One region of the Streptomyces arenae genome, then DNA from elsewhere that is predicted to be linked to it. Evidence: riboswitches for the same ligand, from Rfam matches in the RefSeq annotation. Region 1 holds a riboswitch; the other holds the start of a gene.
What was found. Region 1 has a riboswitch for cyclic di-AMP ahead of MB828_RS03315 (transglycosylase SLT domain-containing protein). Riboswitches for the same ligand answer to the same signal wherever they lie in the genome.
Positions count from the first base shown of each region.

Region 2: linked by a shared signal. The riboswitch ahead of MB828_RS40240 (transglycosylase family protein) and the one ahead of MB828_RS03315 (transglycosylase SLT domain-containing protein) in region 1 are both predicted to bind cyclic di-AMP.

Region 1 covers NZ_JAKQYH010000006.1:103,590-106,989, reverse strand. Annotated here, with positions in the region: gene MB828_RS03335 (ATP-grasp domain-containing protein) at 1-46, shown strand, start outside; gene MB828_RS03330 (hypothetical protein) at 182-331, opposite strand; gene MB828_RS03325 (hypothetical protein) at 350-532, opposite strand; gene MB828_RS03320 (HAD family hydrolase) at 736-1,542, shown strand; gene MB828_RS03315 (transglycosylase SLT domain-containing protein) at 1,556-2,038, opposite strand; cyclic di-AMP (ydaO/yuaA leader) riboswitch at 2,042-2,240, opposite strand; gene MB828_RS03310 (polyprenyl synthetase family protein) at 3,229-3,400, shown strand, end outside.
Region 2 covers NZ_JAKQYH010000087.1:209,117-212,516, reverse strand. Annotated here, with positions in the region: gene eno (phosphopyruvate hydratase) at 1-321, opposite strand, end outside; gene MB828_RS40240 (transglycosylase family protein) at 666-1,364, opposite strand; cyclic di-AMP (ydaO/yuaA leader) riboswitch at 1,368-1,571, opposite strand; gene MB828_RS40235 (transglycosylase family protein) at 1,753-2,757, opposite strand; gene MB828_RS40230 (cytochrome P450 family protein) at 2,961-3,400, opposite strand, start outside.

The sequences.
Region 1 (3,400 bases):
GCTGTGGCGCACCAACCGCCGAGGCTCCGGCACGACCACGCGGTAGCCCACCACGAGGTAGCCCACCACGAGGCAGCACGACCACGAGGCAGCACGACCACGAGGCAGCCCGGCCACGTGGCAGCCCGACCACGAGGCAGCCCGACCACGAGGCAGCCCGGCCACGAGACCGGGCGCCAGTTCACGCGTCCGCGAAGTGCAGCCCCAACAGGTCGTGCTTCGCGTCCAGTTCGGCGTCCTCGGCGCCCCCGTCGAACCAGAGTCCGAGCCGCCGCACCTCCTCGACGTACAACGCGCCCCCGGCCGGGTCCTCCGGGCAGTTGCCCAGCATCTCGAAGCCGTCGAGAGGTCAGCACGCGGAGTACCAGCGCGCCTCGCCCGGATCCGCCAGACGTCTTTCGGCCTCGTACTGGCGCTTGATGTCGTGACCGATCGCCACATACGGCCTGCGTTTGTCGTTCTCGACACGCCAGATATGGAACGACAGCGCGCAGATCTCGGTCCGCAGCTCCACCGGGAACCACTGCAGCACCCCCGGTCGACGTCTCCCGGAGATACGCCCGCGGACCTCCCGTCCCGCCCGTCACCACGACCGCCCCCGTCGGCTCGGTGCCACCAGATCACCGCGAACGTGACCGGCCACCCTGACAACGCCCCATCACCGAGGCGGCGGGCGCCACTTGAGGCCGAAACGCACAGTGAGTCCCTGGGGCGTGCTGTCCGTATTCTCTGATCATGGTCGCACCCTCCCCGTACTCACTGATCGCCACCGACCTGGACGGCACGCTGCTGCGCGCCGACGACACCCTCTCGGACCGGTCGCTCGCCGCGCTCGCGCGGGCCGGCCTGGCTGGCGCCACGCACCTCGTGGTGACCGGCCGCCCCGCGCCGAGAGTGCGCCCGCTCCTCGACGACCTCGGCTGCACGGGACTCGCGGTCTGCGGCCAGGGCGCGCAGGTGTACGACGCCGGCACGCACCGTCTGCTGTGGTCGGTCACCCTGGACCGGGAGCTGGCGGAGACCGCGCTCGGCAAGATCGAGGCGGAGGTCGGCCAGGTGTACGCGGCGGTCGACCAGGACGGCGTGGACGGGCTCACGCTCATCGAACCGGGCTACCTGATGCCCCACCCCACGCTGCCCGCGCTGCGCGTCGACCGGCGTGACGACCTGTGGTGCGCGCCCATCAGCAAGGTGCTGCTGCGCCACCAGGCCCTGTCCGACGACGAACTGGCGGCGACCGCGCGCGCGGTGGTGGGTTCGCTGGCGACGGTCACCATGTCGGGTCCGGGGACCGTGGAACTCCAGCCGTGCGGGGTGACCAAGGCGACCGGTCTCGCGCTGGCCGCCGATCATCTGGGGCTGAGCCCAGACGGGGCCATCGCCTTCGGTGACATGCCCAACGACATCCCGATGTTCGACTGGGCCGCCCACGGGGTGGCGATGGCCAACGCGCACCCCGAACTCAGGGCGAGGGCCGACGAGATCACCACGTCGAACGAGGACGACGGCATCGCCGTCGTCCTCGAAAGACTCTTCGCTTGATACGGGGCGTCGGTCAGTACGCGCCGTAGACGTTGTCGATGGAGCCGTACCGCGCGGCGGCGTAGTTGCACGCGGCGGTGATGTTCGCGACCGGGTCGTAGATGTCGAACGACGTGCCGGCCACGTGGTAGGCGTTGAACGTCGGGTCGATCACCTGGAGCAGGCCCTTGGAGGGGATGCCGGCGGCGGCGTTGGAGTCCCAGAGGTTGATGGCCCTCGGGTTGCCGGAGGACTCGCGGATCACGTTCCGGTAGATGCCGTTGTAGGAGCCCGGGATGCTCTTCTCGCGCATGATCGCGAGCGATTCGCGGATCCAGCCGTCGAGGTTGTTCGGGTACCCGGCGGGCGTCGTCGAGACCGTCGGCGTGGTGGCGGGAGTGGCGGCCGAGGCGGCGGTCGCGCCGATGAGCGGAAGGGCGAGCACCGCGGCGCCGGTACCGACGGCGGCGAGCGTGCGGGCGATGCGGGTGCGGCGGAGCTGGGCGGCAGCAGGCATGGCGTGTTTCCTCTCCGTCGCCTGCGAGGTGAGCTGTCGGGTTCGGGCTCGGGGAGTGCCCGGCCGCGCCGCCCGAAGGCGATGCGACTTCACCCCTAGCCGTTCCGGAAACGACGTCGGTCGATGACGTCGGCCGCCCGGTCCGGCGACTTACCTGGGTCCCCCGCTCCTGCCGTACGAATGAACTCGTCGATGGGTTAAGACGGGCGGCGGCAGGATTCGGCGTCCGCCCGGCGAGCGGGAACGTATGCGAGAGCACATGTCCGGAACAAGGGGTGGATTCACACAACACACCGATTGACCTTGGTCTGAGGCGTATGGGGCACTTGATCCTTTGCGGTCGCCAAGCTCCAACTGGCGCACAGGGAAAGGAAAGGAAGGGTCACCTCGGCGCGCTTGCGGCATATGGCCCCGAGTGACCTACTTCACGAAACCGCAATTGCGGTAAAACGGACATGAGGGATTGATGGAATGCGTCCGCGGTATCTCGTTGCGGCTTGTGAAGTGGTCCGCGGTGCACTGGATTTCCAGGGATTGTCCAAATTGTCGTATTCGATTTGGATTGGGATTCTCGGGAGCGATTCGACCGTTCCAGGCTCGTTTGCGCCGCCCCTTTCGCCGCCTCGAGGGCTTCGGACGTGTGCGTGTGTCATCGGCCGTGCCTGACTGATGTGTTGACGGATGCGCGCGCCAAGGTCATGGAACAGGCTGGGAGTTGCGGTGCGAGGTCGCGCGTGATCCTGGTCACCCGGACGGGGGACGGGGCGTCGCCGCAGGTGTCTCGGCCCACCGCCTCGACGGGAGGGGAATGGGGTCGCCCCGCGCGCGCCCGCGCGAGGGCGAGGGGGTAGGTGTGAGGTGCCCCCGTTCGGGCACGGGTGTCCCGACGGCTTCGGTGTGCGGCGAAGGGGGTGCGCCCGGGCGGGTGACATCGGCTGAGGGGGACGTGGGCGGGACACGACGTAAGCCGTGATCCGGGACAAGCGCCCATGGTTCCTGTTAAGTCAGTGGATATCGGGTCGTATCAGCTGATCAAAAACATACCGGTCGTGATCCGATAGCGCCCGGGGTGTAACCGTGGGCGCTATCGGTGATCGAAACCTGACCGGATACGCTGACTTGAGTGAGGGCAGCGACCTATCGACAAACCGTGTAATCGCCAGTAGACACCAGCAGACAGGAGATCCCTCGTGACCGTCGTCGGGCCGTTCGGGCTGAGCGTGCGGGACCAGGCTCTGGAAGCCGATGTCCAGGCCGGATTGACGGCTGTCGAGGAAGGCTTGCTAGAGGCCACCAAGAGCGAGGTCCCGTTCATCACGGAGGCCGCACAGCACCTCGTGCGGGCCGGTGGGAAGCGGTTCC
Region 2 (3,400 bases), on a different contig from region 1:
CGAGCCCTTGTTGTCGGTGGCATCCAGGTCGAACATGGCCTGGTCGATCAGGCGCTGCTCGGTGGCGTCGTAGCCGACCAGCTCCGGACCGATCTGCTCGATCACGGCGAGGACGGCCTTCTCGACACCCTTGCCGAGGTAGCGGTTGGGGTCGCCGTCACGGAGCTCGATGGCCTCGAAGGCACCGGTGGAGGCGCCGGACGGGACGGCGGCACGACCCGTGCTGCCGTCGTCGAGGCCGACCTCGACCTCGACCGTGGGGTTGCCTCGGGAGTCCAGGATTTCCCGGGCTACGACGACGTCGATGGACGGCACGAGCATCTCCTTCTTGGGATGTGACGCTGGTTGTGCGGGGCGCACGCGGGCCTTGTCGGCCCTTGCTCAGCCTTGCGACTAGAGCCTAACCGTCCCAGGGCCGTCAGCCGGCCGACCGACCGGCCCGTGGACACCCTGACGGTACTCATTGTTCATGCGCGGAACAAAGGGGGCCCCGCATGAAGAACGGAAGAAGAGCGGGTCAAGCGACAACCGCAAAGAGAAACCCCGCTCCGGTGCGTTCGGGGGGAGACGCACCGGAGCGGGGGCCCGTGGGGGACGGGGGCGGCCCTCACGTGGTCCCCACTATGCGGACCACGGTTGAGAGGGGGCTGTGATTCAGCTGGGTCTTACTTCAGGTGCAGCTGCTGGCCGGGGTAGATGAAGTCGGCGTCCTCGACGATGTCCTTGTTCAGCTTGAACAGCGCCTGCCAGCCACCCTTGACCTTGTGCTTCTCGGCGATCGAGCTGAGGGTGTCACCCTTGACGACCTTGTACTCGCCGTCGCCCTTCTTGACCTTCTTGCCGGTCGGGGTGGAGACGGTCTTGGACGCGGCCGGACGCTCGGCGGACCGGGAGGCGGCCTGCGTGTCGGTCGTACGGCTGCTGCTGGAGCCGCTGCTCGACGAGCCGGAGGAGCTGGAGCTGGACGAGCTGGTGCTGCCGCCGGTGTAGGCGGCGCCGGACAGACCCTTGCCGCAGACCGGCCAGGCACCCTTGCCCTGGGCGGCGAGGACCTTCTCGGCGATCTGGATCTGCTGGGCCTTGGAGGCCTGGTTGGCCTGCGCGGCGTAGGCGGTGCCGCCGTACGCGGCCCAGGTGGAGGCGGAGAACTGCAGACCGCCGTAGTAGCCGTTGCCGGTGTTGATGGACCAGTTGCCGCCTGACTCGCACTGGGCGACCGTGTCCCATTCGGAGGCGGTGGCGGCGGAGGCGCTGCCGGCCGCCATCAGCGGGGCGGCGACGGCGGCACCGGTGACACCGGCGACGGCGATGGCGCGGACGGCCTTGGACGGACGACGGTGCTTGCCCTTGCCGGAAAACAGCATGGAGGATCCCCTCACCGACGCCTGCGAGGTGAGCTGTCGGGTTCGGGCCGGTTGAGTTGCCCGGCCGCACGGCCCGCTCTCGCGAGACGCGCGGCTCCACCCCTAGCCGGTTCCGGCGGCCTTTCGGCCGTGAGCCCTCGTGGGCTCAACTGCCGGACCCGGCGCTTACCTTGGGTCCCCCGCTCCTGCCTACGGCGCTTGCGCGACGACTGTTCCCGGGCGGTCGCTGGCAGGACTCGGCGTTGCGACAGCCGGGGCTCGTGGTGACGAGCGGCCTCGACCGTAAACAGACGATCAGGTGAATTTCAAAGATGATCAGGGCTTCTGAGACTCATCCCACACTTTCACCAAAACGGGCATTAGCCCCGAAGCGGGACGTCAACTCCCGCTACTTTTCGTCCGATTCGCTGCTGAGTTTCAGGGTCTGACCGGCTGCGATGTTGTTCGGGTCGGCACCGATGTCCGCCTTGTTCGCGGCATAGAGCGCGCGCCATCCGCCGTCCAGGCCAAGGGAGTCGGCGATGGAGGCGAGGGTGTCGCCATCGCGGACGGTGTACGTGCCGGCCGCCACGGAGGCGTGACGACCGGAGGATGCGGCCTTCTGACCGTTTGTCACGCTTTCGTCCGCCGAGTCACCGCGGTGCTTGCCGCCGCCACTGACGGCGCCCGTGTCGACCAGACTCCAAGAACTGCCGGTCTGCCATGAATTGTCCGAGTCGCTGTCGTCGTCCGCGATGACGGGGTTCTCGCTCGCCTTGGGCGTGGCGGAGCCGGAAGACGACGACTTGTCCGTCTTGCCGGACTTGTGGGACGTGTCCTTCCCGGAGTCGTCGCTCGCGCCGGAACTCGGCGACGGGCTCGCGGACTCGGTCCCGGAGCCCTTCGCCGTCGACGAGGAGCCGGAGCCGGCCGGGGTGGACGAGTCGGACAGCCCGGAGGACGCGTCGGAGGAGTCGTCCGCGGACCCGGACGCGTCACCCGATCCGTCGAGGCCCGTGTCGACGTCCACCGAGGCGTCGTCCGACGACAGCCCGGCCAGCAGGGCGCAGGTCCGCCAGGGCTTGGTGCCCTGGTCCGCGAGTATCTTCTCGGCGACCGCGATCTGCTGCGAGCGGCTCGCCTGGTCGGGCGTCGCGGCGTAGTCCGAACCGCCGTACTTGTCCCAGTCGTCCTGGGACATCTGCAGGCCGCCGTAGTAGCCGTTGCCGCTGTCCATGCTCCAGGAACCGGCGCTCTCGCACTCGGCCACCTTGTCCCAGGTCGTGCCGTCGGCCGCGTTGGCGCTCGCGGCGCCGAGCAGCGGAATGGCGATCGCGGAGCCGGTCACGCCGGCCGCCACGAGGAGCGCCGGAGCCTGACGGGGGCGACGGTGACGACCGTTCCCGGAGAGCATGCGGAAACCTTTCGAGCGACAGCGATGAGCGGCACGGCGGGTCCCGCGAGGGCGCCGCGCTGATGGGTGAACGTATCGGCAGACGATCACTTGTCACAAGTTAATGCCGCGCAGATCACGTGAAGATCACAGACTTGAGTGCTGGTCACCTTTGGTACGTGGGGGCCGAACGGAGGCCCCGGAGGCAGCCGGACGCCGGGCTGTCACGCCTCGGGGGTGAACGCCACGGGGAGCGTGCGCAGTCCGCGCATGATGAGCCCGCCCCGCCACCGCAACTCCCCCTCGTCCGCCGCGAGTCGCAGGTCGGGGAGGCGGGTGAGCAGGGTGGCGAGCGCCGTCTGCCCTTCGAGCCGGGCGAGCGGGGCACCGAGGCAGTAGTGGATGCCGTGGCCGTATCCGAGGTGCTGGTTGTCCCGCCGGGAGAGGTCGAGCGTGTCCGGTTCGGCGAACCGCTCCGGGTCCCGGTCGGCGGCCGCGAGTACGACGAGGACCGGGTCGCCTGCCGCGATGTGCTGTCCGCCGACGACCAGCGGCTCGGTGGCGAACCGCCAGGTGGCCAGCTCCACCGGGCCGTCGTAGCGCAGGAGTTCCTCCACCCCGGTCTCCAGGAGGCCGCGCTCCCCGGCGGCCAGGGAGTCCCGCA